4 regions of the Streptomyces sp. NBC_01241 genome follow, and region 3 is predicted to be linked to each of the others. Evidence: riboswitches for the same ligand, from Rfam matches in the RefSeq annotation. Region 3 holds a riboswitch; each other region holds the start of a gene.
What was found. Region 3 has a riboswitch for cyclic di-AMP ahead of OG306_RS20335 (M23 family metallopeptidase). Riboswitches for the same ligand answer to the same signal wherever they lie in the genome.
Positions count from the first base shown of each region.

Region 1: linked by a shared signal. The riboswitch ahead of OG306_RS14665 (transglycosylase family protein) and the one ahead of OG306_RS20335 (M23 family metallopeptidase) in region 3 are both predicted to bind cyclic di-AMP.
Region 2: linked by a shared signal. The riboswitch ahead of OG306_RS23480 (C40 family peptidase) and the one ahead of OG306_RS20335 (M23 family metallopeptidase) in region 3 are both predicted to bind cyclic di-AMP.
Region 4: linked by a shared signal. The riboswitch ahead of OG306_RS37860 (transglycosylase SLT domain-containing protein) and the one ahead of OG306_RS20335 (M23 family metallopeptidase) in region 3 are both predicted to bind cyclic di-AMP.

Region 1 covers NZ_CP108494.1:3,360,898-3,365,139, reverse strand. Annotated here, with positions in the region: gene OG306_RS14675 (cytochrome P450 family protein) at 1-1,307, shown strand, start outside; gene OG306_RS14670 (transglycosylase family protein) at 1,413-2,393, shown strand; cyclic di-AMP (ydaO/yuaA leader) riboswitch at 2,694-2,865, shown strand; gene OG306_RS14665 (transglycosylase family protein) at 2,869-3,615, shown strand; gene eno (phosphopyruvate hydratase) at 3,956-4,242, shown strand, end outside.
Region 2 covers NZ_CP108494.1:5,225,497-5,229,738, reverse strand. Annotated here, with positions in the region: gene pcrA (DNA helicase PcrA) at 53-2,497, opposite strand; cyclic di-AMP (ydaO/yuaA leader) riboswitch at 2,778-2,944, shown strand; gene OG306_RS23480 (C40 family peptidase) at 2,943-4,130, shown strand.
Region 3 covers NZ_CP108494.1:4,550,871-4,555,112, reverse strand. Annotated here, with positions in the region: gene OG306_RS20345 (PrsW family intramembrane metalloprotease) at 1-300, shown strand, start outside; gene OG306_RS20340 (aldo/keto reductase) at 359-1,303, opposite strand; gene OG306_RS20335 (M23 family metallopeptidase) at 1,482-2,729, opposite strand; cyclic di-AMP (ydaO/yuaA leader) riboswitch at 2,741-2,893, opposite strand; gene OG306_RS20330 (PP2C family protein-serine/threonine phosphatase) at 3,173-4,242, opposite strand, start outside.
Region 4 covers NZ_CP108494.1:8,358,905-8,363,146, forward strand. Annotated here, with positions in the region: gene OG306_RS37855 (ATP-binding cassette domain-containing protein) at 1-429, opposite strand, end outside; cyclic di-AMP (ydaO/yuaA leader) riboswitch at 1,155-1,319, shown strand; gene OG306_RS37860 (transglycosylase SLT domain-containing protein) at 1,322-2,086, shown strand; gene OG306_RS37865 (hypothetical protein) at 2,221-2,514, opposite strand; gene OG306_RS37870 (APC family permease) at 2,938-4,242, shown strand, end outside.

The DNA.
Region 1 (4,242 bases), 1.2 Mb from region 3:
CCGATCCCGCCGCCTGCCCCGCCGGTCGGTCCGCCGCCCGTCCCGCCGACGCACCCGAACTCTTCACGTGGGAGTTCGCCACCGACCCGTACCCGGCTTACGCCTGGCTGCGCGAGCACAGCCCCGTGCACCGCACCGCACTGCCCAGCGGCGTCGAGGCCTGGCTCGTGACCCGGTACGCGGATGCCCGTCAGGCCCTCGCCGACGCCCGGCTCTCCAAGAACCCGGCGCATCACGCCGAGCCGGCGCACGCCAAGGGGAAGACGGGCATCCCGGGCGAGCGCAAGGCGGAGCTGATGACGCACCTGCTGAACATCGACCCGCCCGACCACACCCGGCTGCGCCGCCTCGTCTCCAAGGCGTTCACCCCGCGCCGGGTCGCCGAGTTCGCCCCGCGGGTGCAGGAACTGACGGACCGCCTCATCGACCGTTTCATCGCGGAGGGGAAGGCGGACCTCATCCACGACTTCGCGTTCCCGCTCCCCATCTACGCGATCTGCGACCTGCTCGGCGTCCCGCCCGAGGACCAGGACGACTTCCGGGACTGGGCGGGCATGATGATCCGGCACGGCGGCGGCCCGCGCGGCGGGGTGGCCAGGTCGGTGAAGAAGATGCGCGGCTATCTCGCCGAACTGATCCACCGTAAAAGGGAGAACCCGGGGGACGATCTGATCTCGGGGCTGATCCGGGCCAGCGACCACGGCGAGCATCTCACCGAGAACGAGGCCGCGGCCATGGCCTTCATCCTCCTGTTCGCCGGATTCGAGACAACCGTCAATCTCGTCGGCAACGGCGTGTACGCCCTGCTGCGCAACCCCGCACAGCGCGAGCGGCTGCAACTCTCCCTCGACGCGGGCGAGAGCCGGCTGCTGGAGACCGGGATCGAGGAACTGCTGCGGTACGACGGTCCGGTGGAGCTGGCGACCTGGCGGTTCGCCACCGAGCCGCTGACGCTCGGCGGACAGGAGATCGCGGCAGGCGACCCCGTACTCGTCGTCCTCGCCGCCGCCGACCGCGACCCGGAACGCTTCGAGGACCCCGACACGCTCGACCTCGCGCGGAGTGACAATCAGCACCTCGGATACGGGCACGGCATCCACTACTGCCTGGGAGCACCGCTCGCCCGGCTGGAGGGACAGACCGCCCTCGCCACGCTCCTGAGACGCCTTCCCGACCTGCGACTTGCGGTGGAACCTGCCGATTTGAGGTGGCGTGGCGGGCTCATCATGCGTGGACTGCGCACACTGCCCGTGGAGTTCACACCGGGGTCCGCGCCGACACGAAGTGATGTCCCGTCAACTCCGTGACTTTCACGTGATCTGCGCTGCATCGACTTGTGACGCGCGTTCGAGTCCCGCTAGGTTCACCGTTCGACTCACCAGTCACTCGTCAGTCACACGGAAGGCATCCCCATGGGCTCCGCGAACGGCAGACACCGTCGCCCTCGTCAGGCACCCGCCATCGTCGTCGCCGCGGGCGTGACCGGATCGGCCATCGCCATCCCGCTGCTCGGTGCGGCCGGCGCGCACGCGGCCGACGCCACGACCTGGGACCGGGTGGCCGAGTGCGAGAGCGGCGGCATGTGGAGCGCCGACCTCGGCAACGGCTTCTACGGCGGCCTGCAGTTCTCGCAGGAGACCTGGAAGGCGTACGGCGGCGCTTCGTACGCCGAGCGCGCCGACCTCGCCAGCCGCGCGCAGCAGATAGCCGTGGCCGAGAAGGTCCTGGAGGACCGTGGCCCGCGGGCCTGGCCCAGCTGTGCGGTCATCTCCGGCCTCGCGGAGGACGGGACGCTGCCGGGCGTCGATCCGGGGATCGCGCCCGCCCCCGAGCCGGCACAGAGCACGGAGCCGGCTGACGGCACGTCGGCGACCCCGTCCGGCGGCGCCACTCCGTCGAACGGCAAGGGCGCCACGAACGGCAAGGGCGCCACGCACGGCAAGGGCGGCTCGAAGGGCTCGGGCGGTGCCGACGGGTCGACGGGCAAGGCCGAGTCCTCCACGCGGCCCTCGGCCACCGAGTCGGCCGCCCCGTCCTCCGACGCGCCCGGAGTGCCCGATGCGCGTGATTCATCCGATTCCCTCGGCCGTACGGGTGGCAAGCACCGTGGCGCACCGGCCTCCGAGGCGAGCCGGGGCGCGGACGGCGGGCTGGGCCGCGAGTCGGGCCGCCACGCCTCACGTGGCGACAGCGACGCACGCGACGCGGGCGCCTCGGCCGCCGACGGCACGTACACCGTCCGCCCCGGCGACAATCTCTGGGCGATTGCTGACGCACAGAAGGTTCCTGGTGGCTGGCCCGCGCTCTACGAGGCCAACAAGAGTGCCGTCGGCTCTGACCCGGACCTCATTCTCCCTGGCCAGAGTCTCGATCTCGGCGTGAAGGCCGAATGAGGGCGGTCTGAAAATCGACTAAAAGAGACCCAAAAATCGGGGCAGTTCAGAGGCCTATGTCCGCTTATGCGTAAGTGAGACATGGGTCTCTTTGCGTCAACTGGCGTGTCGCGCCCGGGGGCTCCGGCCGTATCGCCTCCCACCTGCGAAAACGATGGTTCCTCACATGCAAGTAAGGGCTGATTGTCCGATGTGTCCATCTTTGAAAGTGGGGGTTGCCTATGTTTACGGTCGGAACCGCTCGCACCGCGGGCCCCGTCGACCGTCACGCCGAATCCTGCCGTCGGTCGAAGGGAAGAGACGCGTAAAGCGCCGTAGGCAGGAGCGGGGGACCCAGGTAAGCGCCGGGCCCGATCGTCGAAAGACGCATCAGGACCGGCTTGGGGTGAAGTCGCGCGCTAGGACGTGCGGCCGGGCAACTCACTTGGCCCGAACCCGACAGCTCACCTCGTAGGCGTCGGTGAGGAGAAGTTCCATGCTGTTTTCCAGCAAGGGCAAGCACCGCCGCCCGTCCAAGGCCGTCCGTGTCGCCACGCTCGCCGGTGTCGCCGGTGCCGCCGTCGCCGTTCCGCTGATGGGTGCGACCGGCGCCTCCGCCGCCTCCGTCGCCACCTGGGACGCCGTTGCCCGGTGCGAGTCGGGTGGCAACTGGTCCATCAACACCGGTAACGGCTACTACGGCGGTCTGCAGTTCTCGCAGTCCAGCTGGGCCGCCGCCGGCGGTACGCAGTACGCCCCCCGTGCCGACCTGGCCACCAAGGCCCAGCAGATCGCCACCGCCGAGAAGCTCCTCGCCGTGCAGGGTCCGGGCGCCTGGGGCTGCGCCGGTGCCGGCAACCTGCGCAACGACGGGGTGAACCCGGGCGTCGACACCGGCTCCTCCTCGAACTCCGGCGCCACCAAGCAGCAGAGCGCCCCGGCCGCGCCGAAGCAGCAGTCGCAGCCGAAGAAGGCCGAGCGCACCGAGGCCCCCGCCGCCAACCGCTCGGACCGCTCCGCCGCCCCGCAGGCCGAGTCGAAGGAGACCGTCACCACCCCGACCGGCCAGAAGGTCAAGAAGGGTGACGGCGAGTACAAGGTTGTCTCCGGCGACTCCCTGAGCAAGATCGCCGCCGACCACAAGGTCAAGGGCGGCTGGCAGCGGCTGTTCGAGATGAACAAGGACATCGTCAAGGACGCGGACCTGATCTACCCGGGTCAGCAGCTGCACCTGACCAAGTAGTCCAGGGCCTCTCCTCCCCGAGCACCCCGGCCCGGCGCGCATCCCCCCGTATGCGCCGGGCCGGGGTTTCCTGTGTCGCGTGCCACCCCGCGTGCCACCCCGCGTGTCACCCCTACGCACCACCCCCGCGTGACGCTTCCGCTCTGTGTGATCGTTCAACTGTTGTAGTTACTGACCAGTAAAATTCTGACGGTTTGTCCGACGATGAGCGTCCTTGGGTCCTTTTTCGTCCCAGGGGTCGGGCGGTCGTCCGGCTGAGCGGGCCGGGCCGGTTAGGCTCTTGTCGCAAGGCCAAAGTGACCCTGCACAACCAGTGTCATATCCCAGAAGGAGATGCCTCGTGCCGTCCATCGACGTCGTCGTAGCCCGGGAAATCCTCGACTCCCGGGGGAACCCCACGGTCGAGGTCGAAGTTGGCCTCGACGACGGCAGCACGGGCCGTGCTGCCGTGCCGTCCGGCGCCTCCACCGGCGCGTTCGAGGCCATTGAGCTTCGCGACGGTGACCCCAACCGCTACCACGGCAAGGGCGTGGAGAAGGCCGTCCTCGCCGTGATCGAGCAGATCGGCCCGGAGCTCGTCGGTTACGACGCGACCGAGCAGCGGCTGATCGACCAGGCGATGTTCGA
Region 2 (4,242 bases), 670 kb from region 3:
GGCGGTCGGAGCAACAGCCCCGGCCGCCTGCACGTCCACCCTTCTGCCGGGCCTACAGCTTCTCGACCGGCGCGTACCGCAGCAGCAGCTTCTTCGGCCGCTCGTCCCCGAAGTCGACCGTCGCCTTCGCCTGGTCGCCGAAGCCCTCGACGGCCGTCACCGTGCCGAGCCCGAACTGGTCGTGCGTGACCCGGTCCCCCACGGTCAGCGTGATCGTCGGCTTGTCGGAGGTCCGCCGGGTCGCGAAGCCCGAGGGGCCGGAGCGCGAACGGGACGACGACAGCGACGAGGTGATCCCCGACGTCGGTCCGGCCGGGGCCGCCATCGGCCCGGTCCGCTTCCACTCCAGGTGCTGGTCCGGGATCTCCTCCAGGAACCGCGACGGCGGGTTGTACGAGGGCTGCCCCCACGCACTGCGCATCGCCGCCCGGGTCAGATACAGCCGCTCGCGGGCCCGGGTGATGCCTACGTACGCGAGCCGCCGCTCCTCCTCCAGTTCCTTGACCTGGCCGAGCGCCCGCATGTGCGGGAAGACGCCGTCCTCCATGCCGGTCAGGAAGACCACCGGGAATTCGAGGCCCTTCGCGGTGTGCAGGGTCATCAGCGTGATGACGCCGGAGCCGTCCTCGTCCTCGTCTGGGATCTGGTCGGAGTCGGCGACGAGCGCGACCCTCTCCAGGAACTCGGCGAGGGTGCCCGCGCCTTCCTCGCCGGCCTCTCCCCGCTCCTGCTCGAATTCGAGGGCGACGGCGGCGAGTTCCTGAAGGTTCTCGATGCGGGTCTCGTCCTGCGGGTCGGTGGACGCCTGGAGCTCGGCGAGATAGCCGGTCCGCTCCAGGACGGCCTCCAGGACCACCGCCGGGCCCGCGCCGGACTCGACGATCGTGCGCAGCTCCTCCATCAGCGTGTTGAACCGCTTGACGGCATTGGCCGACCGGGCCGCCATGCCGTACGCCTCGTCGACCCGGCGCAGCGCCTGCGGGAAGGTGATCTTCTCGCGCATCGACAGCGCGTCGATCATCGCCTCGGCACGGTCGCCGATGCCGCGTTTGGGCACATTGAGGATGCGGCGCAGCGGGACGGTGTCCTCGGGGTTGGCGAGGACCCGGAGGTAGGCCAGGACGTCCCGGACCTCCTTGCGCTCGTAGAAGCGCACTCCGCCGACGACCTTGTAGGGCAGGCCGACACGGATGAAGATCTCTTCGAAGACCCGGGACTGCGCGTTCGTACGGTAGAAGACCGCGACGTCGCCGGCCTTGGCATCGCCCGCGTCGGTCAGCCGGTCGATCTCGTCGGCGACGAACTGCGCCTCGTCGTGCTCGGTGTCGGCGACATAGCCGGTGATGCGGGCGCCGGTGCCGGCGTTCGTCCAGAGGTTCTTGGGGCGGCGGCTCTCGTTGCGTTCGATGACGGCGTTGGCGGCGGACAGGATCGTCTGCGTGGAGCGGTAGTTCTGCTCCAGCAGGATCGTGGTCGCGTCCGGGTAGTCCTCCTCGAACTGGAGGATGTTGCGGATGGTCGCGCCGCGGAAGGCGTAGATCGACTGGTCCGCGTCACCGACGACGCACAGCTCGGCGGGGGCGTCGGCCTCGCCCGCCGGGCCGACCAGTTCGCGTACGAGGGTGTACTGGGCGTGGTTGGTGTCCTGGTACTCGTCGACGAGGACGTGCCGGAAGCGGCGGCGGTAGTGCTCGGCGACGTCGGGGAACGCCTGGAGCAGGTGGACCGTCGTCATGATGATGTCGTCGAAGTCCAGCGCGTTGGCCTCGCGCAGCCGGGACTGGTACATCGCGTAGGCCTGCGCGAGGGTCTTCTCGAACCCGTCGGCGGCCTGACCGGCGAAGGTCTCCTCGTCGATCAGCTCGTTCTTCAGGTTGGAGACCTTGGCCGTGAACGACTTCGGCGGGAAGCGCTTCGGGTCGAGGTCGAGATCGCGGCAGACCAGGGCCATCAGCCGCTTGGAGTCGGCGGCGTCGTAGATCGAGAACGATGACGTGAAGCCGAGCTTCTTCGACTCGCGGCGCAGGATGCGTACGCACGCGCTGTGGAAGGTCATGACCCACATGGCGTTGGCGCGCGGTCCGACGAGCTGCTCGACGCGCTCCTTCATCTCGCCCGCGGCCTTGTTGGTGAAGGTGATCGCCAGGATCTGGCCGGGGTGCACCCCGCGCTCGGCGAGGAGGTGGGCGATCCGGTGGGTCAGCACCCGCGTCTTGCCGGAGCCCGCCCCGGCGACGATGAGCAGCGGGGAGCCCGCATGGACCACGGCGGCGCGCTGCTCGGTGTTCAGCCCGTCGAGGAGCGCCGCGGGGTCGATGACGGGGCGGTGCGCGCCGTCGCGGTAGTACGCCTCCCTGGGCGGCGGGGGCCCGTCGAATACGCCCGCGAAGAGGTCCTCCGGCACCGCTTCGGGTGCGGAGTCCTCGGGGGGCGGCGGGGGCTCTTCCTCCGAGTGCTGGAGGCCGGCCAGGAAGCTGTCGTCAAAGAGGCTGCTCATCGCTTGTCGAGTCTAGGCCGCCGCACCGACACACGACGGCCGCATGCCGAACCGGACCCGGACCGCAGGGCCGGCCCCACCCCCTGCCGGGCACACAAAGAGAGCGGACGCCCACTCGCGGTCAGGAATTCCGGGCCCCCCGTCCGCGCCCGCCGCCCCACTTCGCCGAGGTCACGAAGATGTATCGGGCATATCGAACATCAACCTTCACAGCAGCACCATGGGTTGGCTAGCGTGCTCGTCCGGGCGGCCCGTACCCCCAGAGGCGAACCACGCCGAGCGGGCGCCCACGCCGAATCCGGGCTGCCCTCGCGGGAGTTCGGAACCGGGGACCCACACGCATGTACCGGGGTGAATCGGTCCTTGTCCCCCACGCGGACCGTAGGGCAGCCTTCCGTTCCGCCCGAACCCGACAGCTAACCCGGTAGGCGGTCCACGGAAGGAGATGCCGGCCTTGGCATCGCATCGCAAGCCGCGCACCCGGGTGCGCACCACCACACCGGCCGTCGGGCTCACGACGGCGGCACTGGCGTCCGTGACCCTGCTCTCCACGCAGAGCGCGATGGCCGCCCCCGCTCCGAAAGCCGGCATCGAGGACGTCCAGAAGCAGGTCGACGACCTCTACCGGCAGGCGGGCACCGCGACCCAGCAGTACAACCAGGCGAAGGAGGCCGCCGCCACCCAGCGCACCAAGGTCGACGCCCTGCTGGACGATGTCGCCAAGCGCGCCGACCAGCTCAACGAGGCCCGCAGGACGCTCGGCACGTACGCGGCCGCGCAGTACCGCAGCGGCACCATCGCACCGAGCGCCACCTTCTTCCTGGCCGACGACCCGCAGTCGTATTTCGACCAGAACCAGCTGATGAACCGGATGACCAGCCGGCAGCAGAAGGCGATCACGGACTTCCGTACGCAGCAGACCAAGGCGGCGAAGAAGCGTGCCGAGGCGGTGCAGAGCCTGGAGACGCTGACCACGACGCAGACCACGCTGCGCACCAGCAAGCAGGACGTCCAGAAGAAGCTGGGCGAGGCGCGCGCGTTGCTGTCGCAGCTGACCGCCGAGGAGAAGGCGCGGCTCGCGGAGCTGGAGCGGAAGAAGGAGGCGGAGGCCCGGCGCAAGGCGGAAGAACTGGCCAAGCAGCAGGCCGCCGCCAAGGCGGAGGCGGACCGCAAGGCGGCGGAGGCCGCGAAGGAAGCGGGTTCCGGCACCGGTACGGGCACCGGTACGGGCACCGGTACGGGCACCGGTACGGGCACGAGCACCGGCTCGGACAGCAGCGCCACCACCAAGGCGGAGAAGGTCCTCGCCTTCGCCCGCGCCCAGATCGGCAAGCCGTACGTCTGGGGCGCGACGGGCCCGTCCTCGTACGACTGCTCCGGGCTCACCCAGGCGGCGTGGAAGGCCGCGGGCGTCGACATCCCGCGCACCACCTGGGACCAGGTGAAGACAGGCACCCGGGTCGCGACGGCGGACCTGCGCCCGGGCGACCTCGTCTTCTTCTACGACGACATCAGCCACGTCGGCATCTACAAGGGTGACGGGATGATGATCCACGCGCCGAAGCCGGGGGCGAATGTGCGCGAGGAGTCGATCTACTACATGCCGATCTACGGCAGCGTGCGGCCGGCGTAGCGATTCGCACGGCCATCGGCCATCGGCCGGGGCGCGGGCCGCCCCGCACTCCGGCCGACTCAGGACCCAGGCCTCGGAACCCGGCCCGGCTCGGACCCCGGCTCTCGGAACA
Region 3 (4,242 bases):
AAGGCCCATGGCAGGGCTGCCGCCCGCACCGTCGCCGAGTACGAATCGTTCGCGACCTCACTGGCCTCGCTGCGCCGGCAGGCCCGCCGCGGGGCAGCGGGCCCGGACTTCGCCGAACGGGAGCTGGAGCTGCTGCACCACCTCTGGCAACGCAGGGACGTGGCCGCCCCCGCCCTGACGTACGCCGCGCAGGCGACAGGCCGCCTGCGTCCCCCGTACATGTCCCCGGTCCCGGGGGCTCCACCGCTGTACCAGTCCTACGACAGGGGCCACAATCCGTACCGGCTACCGCCGCGGTAGCCGGTACGGACGGGCCGGTTCAGCACCGGGCCACCGGGGCTCCGGCGCACCGCGCCCGTCAGGCGGATGCCTCGGTGAGCTCCGCCAGTTCCTGCTCGGTCAGCCGGAGGTCGGCGACGGCCAGCAGCGCGGGCAACTGCTCGACCGTACGGGCCGAGGCGATCGGCGCGGCGACCGTCGGCCGGGACGCGAGCCAGGCCAGGGCGACGGTCGCGACCTCGGCGTCGCGCTCCTTGGCTACCTTGTCGAGTGCGGCCAGGACCTTCTGCCCCCGCTCCGACGCCAGGTACTCACCGGCCTTCTCGGCGCGGGCGCTCTCCACCGAAGCCCCCGGACGGTACTTGCCGGTGAGGAAGCCGGAGGCCAGGGCGAAGTACGGGACGGCGGCGAGCCCGGCCCGGGCGGCCGTGTCCTGGAGCTCACCCTCGTAGGTGTCCCGCGAGACCAGGTTGTAGTGCGGCTGAAGGGCGACGTACCGGGCCAGCCCCTCGCGCTCCGAGAAGTCCAGGGACGCCTGGAGCCGCTCGGGGCCGATGTTGGAGGCGGCGATCTCCCGGACCTTGCCTTCCTTCACGAGTTCGTCGAGGGCGGTGATGATCTCCTCGACCGGGACGGTCTCGTCATCGAAGTGTGTGTAGTACAGATCGATGTGGTCGGTGCCGAGCCGGCGCAGCGACTCCTCGGCCGCGGCCTTGATGTTCGTGGCGGAGAGCCCCTTGTACGAGGGGTGCGCGCCGACCTTGGTCGCGACGACGATGTCGGAACGGTTGGAGCGGGCCGCGAGCCACTTTCCGATGACGGTCTCCGACTCGCCGCCCTCGTTGCCCGGGACCCAGGCGGAGTAGGCGTCGGCGGTGTCGATGAAATTGCCGCCCGCCGCGGCGTAAGCGTCCAGCACGGCGAACGACTGCGCCTCGTCGGCGGTCCAGCCGAAGACGTTGCCGCCGAGGGCGAGCGGGAAGACCTGGAGGTCGGAAGGGCCCAGCTTACGAAGAGAAGTCATAAATGGATCAACGGATTCCGGCACGCCCGCTATTCCGACGGACCGGCAGCCCTGACGTCGGGGGGGAGCGTCAGGGCTGCCGGAGTTCAGCGGCGGGTCCACCGGATCACGGGATCGCTCGGAGCAGCGGAGCGCTCCGGTCACACGGCCCGGAAGAACCGGGAGGGCGGCCTGCGGATCAGGGGGTGAGGCCCTTGTCGCGCAGCCAGGCCATCGGGTCGATGCCCGTACCGGAGGGGGTGTGGACCTCCAGGTGGAGGTGCGGGCCCGTCACGTTGCCGGTCGCGCCGACCCGGCCGATGGTCTCACCGGTGGTGACCTGCTGGCCGACGCTCACGCCGATCGAGGACTGGTGGCAGAACCACAGCTCCGTACCGTCGTCGAGCTCCAGCACCGTGCGGTAGCCGTACGAACCGGACCAGCCGGCCGACTTGATGGTGCCGCCGTGTATGGCCTTGATCGGCGTACCCGTCGGCGCCGCGAAGTCGAGGCCGGTGTGGTAGCCGGAGGACCACATCGAGCCGGCCTGGCCGAAGGTCGAGGTGATCGTGTACGAGGAGGTCGGGATGGCGTAGCTGGCGGCGAGCTTGGCGAGCCGCAGGGCCTCGGCCTTCGCCTTGGCTTCCTCCTCCGCCTTCTTCTTCTCGGCGGCGGCCTTGGCCTCGGCCGCGTCCTGCTGCTTCTTGGCCTCGGCGGCGGCCTTCTCCGCGGCCTCCTTCTCCTGTGCGGCCTTGGCCTCGGCGTCGGCGGCGTCCTGCTGCTGCTCCGCCTGCTGGAGGATGCGCGCGCGGAGCGCCTCGCCCGCGTCCGCCGTGCCCTGCTCGGCCTCGGTGGTGGTGAGGCCGGCGGTGGTCAGCGGTGCGGCAGCGGCGGCGACAGCGGTGTTGTCGGCTTCGGGCTCCGCGGAGAACAGAGCACCCACGCCGGGAAGGGACTTGGCGTCGGGAAGCTTGTCCGCGATGGAATCGGGAAGGGAGATGGAGACCGGCGGCTTGCTCTGCGCGGTGGCCATGCCCCCTGCACCGACCGCCGCGATGACACCGACCCCGAGCACCGTGGAGCTACGGGCAAGTCCGTTGCGCTGCTTGGCGACGCGGTGCCTGCCGCGTACGGGGCGGACGGACTCCTCGGTGGGGTTCCACTCGTCCCAGCTGCGTTCGGGCTCACCGTCGCCGTTGACGCGGAATTCGCCACCGAAGTCACCGGCGAAGTCACCGCCCGGCTCGGTGCCGTACGCCGCTCCCGTCCCACCGGTCCCGTAGTCGGAGGCGGTCCCGTAGTCGGGGCCGAAGCCGGAGTCGGAAGCGAAGGGGGAGTCGGAAGCGAAGCCGGAGTGGGAACCGGATCCGAACTCGGTGCCGAAGTCGGAACCGAAGTCGGGGTTGAACCGAGAGGGAGCCTCGGGGGCAGGCTTGTTGGACGCCACGGGGGCGCACTCCTTTCCTTCCTTCTCGCCTACCGGGTTAGCTGACGGGTTCGGAGCAGGAAGGTCTCCTACGGGCTCCTCTGCCTCTCACGAGACACAGGTGTCCGATTCACCCCATGTAGGTGGTTCCCCGGTTCCCTTGCGGAATTCGGCGCTCGCGCGCGGTGCCGCCACTGACGACGGCTGGGACGACCGCGCTGCGTTATCGAACGTTAATAGACACCGGGGCCTGATTCCAAGCTGTTCCCACTGATCGTTCACGTCTTTGGCCTGGACTTTACGGTGCACAACCGGGCGGAATGGGATGAGTTGATCGACCCTCAGCGGCCACCAGATTTCTGACGTTGCGTCAAATGTTATGCGGAGCGACGCGCTTCGGTTACGTACGGTGGTATCCCGCACCCAAGGTCGACCCGGCTCGCACGAAGCCCCCGCCCCACCCGTCACACCCCTTCGCGACCGACGATCTTCACGGTCCTGCGCCGGTCCGGCTGCCCCTCCGCGGGACGTACGACCGCGAGCAGCGCCATGTCGTCGGTCGTCTCACCCCCCGTGTGCAGCCGTACGTCATCGGTCAGTGCGGACAGCAGCTCCTCGGGCCCCGGGAAGATCCGCCCGCGCAGCCGGGCCGCCGGGTCGTAGAAGACCCCGTCAGTGTTCCGCGCCTCGGAGAGGCCGTCCGTGTACAGGAGCAGGGTCGCCCCCGCCGGCAGGTCCCACTCGTCCGACCTGTCGGGCCACGCTCCCAGGTCCATCCCGAGCGGCAGCGCGGGCACCGTCGGCCCCAGCACATCCAGCGCCCCGTCGGGGTGCAGCAGGATCGGTTCGGGGTGGCCGCGGTTGACGACCCGCACCCGGGACAGCCCGGCCGGGATCTCGGCCAGCACGGCGGTGATGAAGCCCTCGACCGCGTCGAGCCCGCCCCGCCGCGTCCCCTCCCGCGCCAGCGCCCGCTCCAGCCGCTGCGCCACGCCCTCCAGCGAACGCTCCTGCTCGGCCGCCTCCCGGAACGCCCCGATGATCACCGCCACCGACTCCACGGCGTCGAGCCCCTTCCCCCGTACGTCCCCGACCACCAACCGCACCCCGTACGGGGAGTCCGTCACGGCGAACAGGTCACCGCCGACGAACTCGTCCGCCTGCGCCGCCTCGTACCGCGCCGCCACGTGCAGCCCGCCGATCCGGTCGGACGGCTTCGGCAGCACCGCCCGCATGGCGGTCTCCGCGATGACCCGCGCGGACGCCAGCTGCTCACTGCTGCGCCGCACGACCCCGTTGATCACGACCGCGAGGACCGAGACGGTGGCCAGAGTGAGCAGCTCGATCAGCGGCACGATGTCCGGCAGCGTGTTGCTGTACAGCCGCAGCACGACAACGGCCAGCATCGAGGCGACGCCGGTGCAGATGGTCCTGGACAGCGAGAAGAACGGCGCGGCGATCAGCGGCGCCGCCACGAACAGCGGAATGGCGGTGAAGGTCGGCGGGGTGAGGAAGTCGAACACCAGCCCGCCGA
Region 4 (4,242 bases), 3.8 Mb from region 3:
GCGGTCCAGCTCCAGGTATCCGAGCCCGAGCGACCCCAGTGTCGCGAGGGCCTGTTCCTCCACGTCCCAGTCGTCGCCGATCGTCTCGAAGTGCTTCTCGTCCACATCTCCGGCCTCGATGGCGCGCAGCGCGTCGCGCCGCTCGGCGATGCCCAGGGCCTCGTCCACCCGCAGCGTCGTGTCGAGGGTGATGTTCTGAGGAAGGTGGGCGAGGCTGCCGCCGACGGTCACCGAGCCCTGGGAGGGGCGCAGCAGGCTGGCCAGCAGGCGCAGCAGTGTGGACTTGCCCGCGCCGTTGTTGCCGACGAGGCCTGTGCGGCCCCGGCCGATGCTGAGCGAGAGCCCGTCGAAGACGGTCGTGCCGTCCGGCCACTGGAAGGACAGGGCGGAGCAGGTGAGGGAGGCACTGGGGGTGGTGGGTGTCGCCATGGTGATCCTCGCAGTCGTGAGCGCGGTGAAGGGGGCTTCGTATGCGAGCACCACGCAGCGACCGAACAGGAACAGGTGCGGCGGTCCGAAAGATCGAGGGACGGCTCATGCACCGAGGTCGCATCCACGCGGGGTCACGGGCAGGACAACACACTGCTACTGCGTGACGGGCGTACGACCGGAGTCGTACGGCGCGATGATCGCGAACCTCAGATGCGCAACGTCCACCTCTATCGGAGACAACAGGACAGCTCGAAACCTTAGCGATCAGGCGGGCGGAAGGCAACGCCTCGATGCCGTGCGGGGGAGTGGCGCGAGCGATCGGAGGCCGGTCCTGCCGGGTGTGGCGGGCCCGACGGTGGTGCACCGGAGCGAGAACAGGCGAAGAGTCAGTCAAATGTCCTATATGTGCGCTTTCGTTAGACATGGGCTCTTGGGCAACAAAGGGGCATTTGGGGGGAGTTGCGATCTCTCGACGCTGCCCGGTATGCCCGTTTCTGAAGCTGCGTGGTGTGAGTCACTTTCAGGCCTCGCGATGTCGTGGCGCGTCACCCGGTTCCCTTCTGTGCAAGGAAATTTGGCATGGCGATGTGAGGTGGCTTACTTCCCCTTCCGTGATTCGATCTTGCAAATGAATTGTGATCAAAAAATAGGGGCTTGTTCCCTTCGGCATTTCTCGCCTACGGTCACCGTCAATCCGGACGGAACGCCGAATCCTGCCGCCGTCCGAGAATCCGACCAACCCACTCACGTACGGCAGGAGCGGGGGACCCAGGTAAGCCGCCGAACCGGTATCCGGTATGGCTCGGGGTGAAGTCGCAATTGCATGCGGCCAGGCATCTCCAGCCTGAACCCGACAGCTCACCTCGTAGGCGACGGAGAGGAATTCGCCATGCCCACAACGGGTGAGTATCGTCGTCGCAAGCCCACTTCGCGGACCCGCGGTTTCATTGCCGCGACCACGGGCGGAGCCGCCCTCGTGCTGCCGCTGGTCTGCGCCGGATTCGCTTCGGCCGCGCCGGCCCAGGCTGCCACCGCAAAGGCCACGGCACCGGCCGCCGTCGCCAAGGAAATCTCCGCCCAGAAGGCCGCGCCCACCATCTATTCCGTGATCGCGGGTGACACCCTTTCCAAGATCGCGAAGGGGCATTCCGTAAGCGGTGGCTGGCAGAAGCTGTACGCGGACAATCGAGAGACCATCGGTGCCGACCCCACGCTGATTCACCCGGGCATGAAACTGACCATCGGCGCCAAGGCTGTGGCCGGCACGTCCACCGGCGTATCGGCCGTGAACACCGTCGCGGTGTCGACCACTGCCGCCGCCCCCGCCAAGTACACCAATGACCTGGACGGCTGGATCAAGGAGTCGCTGGCCGTCATGGCCCAGCACGGCATACCCGGCAGCTACGACGGCATCCACCGCAACATCATGCGCGAGTCCTCCGGTAACCCCCGGGCCATCAACAACTGGGACTCGAACGCCGCCAAGGGAACGCCGTCCAAGGGGCTCCTGCAGATCATCGACCCGACGTTCCGCGCCTACCACGTGCCCGGCACGTCGATGGACAGCTACGACCCGGTCGCCAACATCACCGCAGCGTGCAATTACGCGGCCGACAGGTACGGCTCGATCGACAACGTGTTCGGCGCCTACTGACGCACAAGAGCTCCTGGCGGCGGTTCAGGGCCGACGGGTTCACGGGTTCACGGAGGGCCGAGCAGGCCTCTCGTGAAGGACCGTACCCGCCGGTCAGGGACCGCCGTTCGGTCGCTTCCTGGGGGCAGGGGTACCTACTCCGGCCTGCTGGGCGGTGGCCTGGGAACCTTGGCCGCCGCTCCTTCACGAACGGACTTCACCACCGCGTCGTGGAGACGACGGCTGTCGTCCTCGGAGCAGCACGGCACGGGGCTGCCCGACATGGTGAACCAGTCGATCGCACCCGTGTACTGCACTGTCACCTGAGCCATGTCATCGGCCCAGGTCGTGTGAACCGTCAGGTCCCCGGACAGGACGCCGACCTCGTCCGTCAGCACGCCACCATGCCCGGAGAACACACCGCGAGTCGTCCATGACGCCCAAGCCATGAATCCAGGCTGGCACCAAGTCCATGGATGCGCACCCCCAGTCGGAGCGCGGGCGCTCACGGCCCGGTCGACGCGCGCCCTCCGCCGTCCGCCGTCGGCCGTTCTCCGCTCTCTGCCGTCCGTCCTCCGCGGTGCTCCGGGACGCTCCCGCCTCTCCGGATCCTGAAACGGGCAAAATTTTCCATCGGATTCCGCTGCGGTTCCCGCACCCGTCGATCTCCAGCAGAGTGACGCACTTTCAACGACAAACCGTTGTATCGGCTCGCCGAAACAACGAATTCCGTAGGTGAACAGCTCTTGACCTGCGAAACTCGTCAGGATTGCATGTCGCGCTGGGAGCGAAGAAAACGTTCACTACGTCCTCGTCTGGAGGCGATACCGCTCCCGTGCTCAGTCACCGCACCTGTTGATCGGAATCGCACGATGACCGAAACGCTCAGCGCTCCCCAGGCGCTGGCCCCCGCGACCGGCCCCACCCCACAGAAGCTCAAGCGTTCCATCGGCGTCGTGGGCGGAACACTCCTCACGCTCTCCTGCGTGACGCCCGCTTCGACACTCTTCGTGGTCGTACCGGACCTGTTCTCCAGCCTCGGCACGTACACCGCCCTGACCATCGGCATCGGTTCGCTGCTCTGTATCGCGGTCGCCTTCTGTTACTCGGAACTGGGCACCCTCATCCCGAGTGCGGGCGGTGAGTACGCCATGGTGTCGACCATGGCGGGACGGCTGGCCGGGTGGCTCGTCTTCGTGCTCTCCCTGCTGGTCGTGATGATCGTGCCCCCGGTCATCGCCATGGGCACGGCCGACTACCTCGCTCCCGTGGTGCAGATACCGACCCCACTCGCGGGCGCCGGAGTCATGGCGCTCGCCACCCTCGCAGGCCTCCTGGACCTGCGCGCCAACGCGTGGATCACCGGAATCTTCCTCGTCCTGGAAGTGATCGCGGCCGGCGTCGTCGCCGTTCTCGGCTTCGCGCACTCCGAGCGCGGAGCCTCCGCGCTGGTGCACGGTTCGGTCGCCTCGTCGAGCGGGACGAGCTCCACGGTCACCGCGATGATGGTGGTCTCCGGGCTGGCGATCGCGCTCTTCATCACCCAGGGCTTCTCCACAGCCGTCTACCTCTCGGAGGAGCTGGAGAATCCCCGGCGCAACGTGGCCCGTACCGTCCTCGCCACCCTCGCCATCTCCACGGCGGTCATCCTCGTCCCGGTCATCGCCATCACGTTCGGTGCCCCGGACCTCGCGGCCCTGACCTCGGGCGACCTCAACACCATGGTCGCCGCCTGGTCCAACTCGGCCGTCGGTACGTTCGTCAGCCTCTGCGTCGCTCTCGCGATCATCAATGCGGGCATCGTGATGGTCATCCAGAACTCACGGGTCCTGTTCGCCTCCGCCCGCGACAAGGCATGGCCCGAGCCGGTCAACAACGCCCTGTCCCAGCTCGGCCGGTTCGGCTCCCCGTGGGTCGCGACCCTGGTCGTCGGCGTCCCCGGAGCGGCGCTCTGCTTCGTCAACCTCGACACCCTGTACGGCGTCACCGGCGTCTCCGTCACGGCCATGTACCTGCTGGTCGCGGTCGCCGCTCTGCTCTGCCGCCGCGGGGCGCACCGCGAGGCACCGGCCTGGCGCATGCCGCTGTGGCCTGCGACCCCCGTGCTGCTCATCGCCGTGCTCGCGTACATCCTGACCCAGCAGGAGACCGAGTACCTGCTGTGGACCGGCGGAATC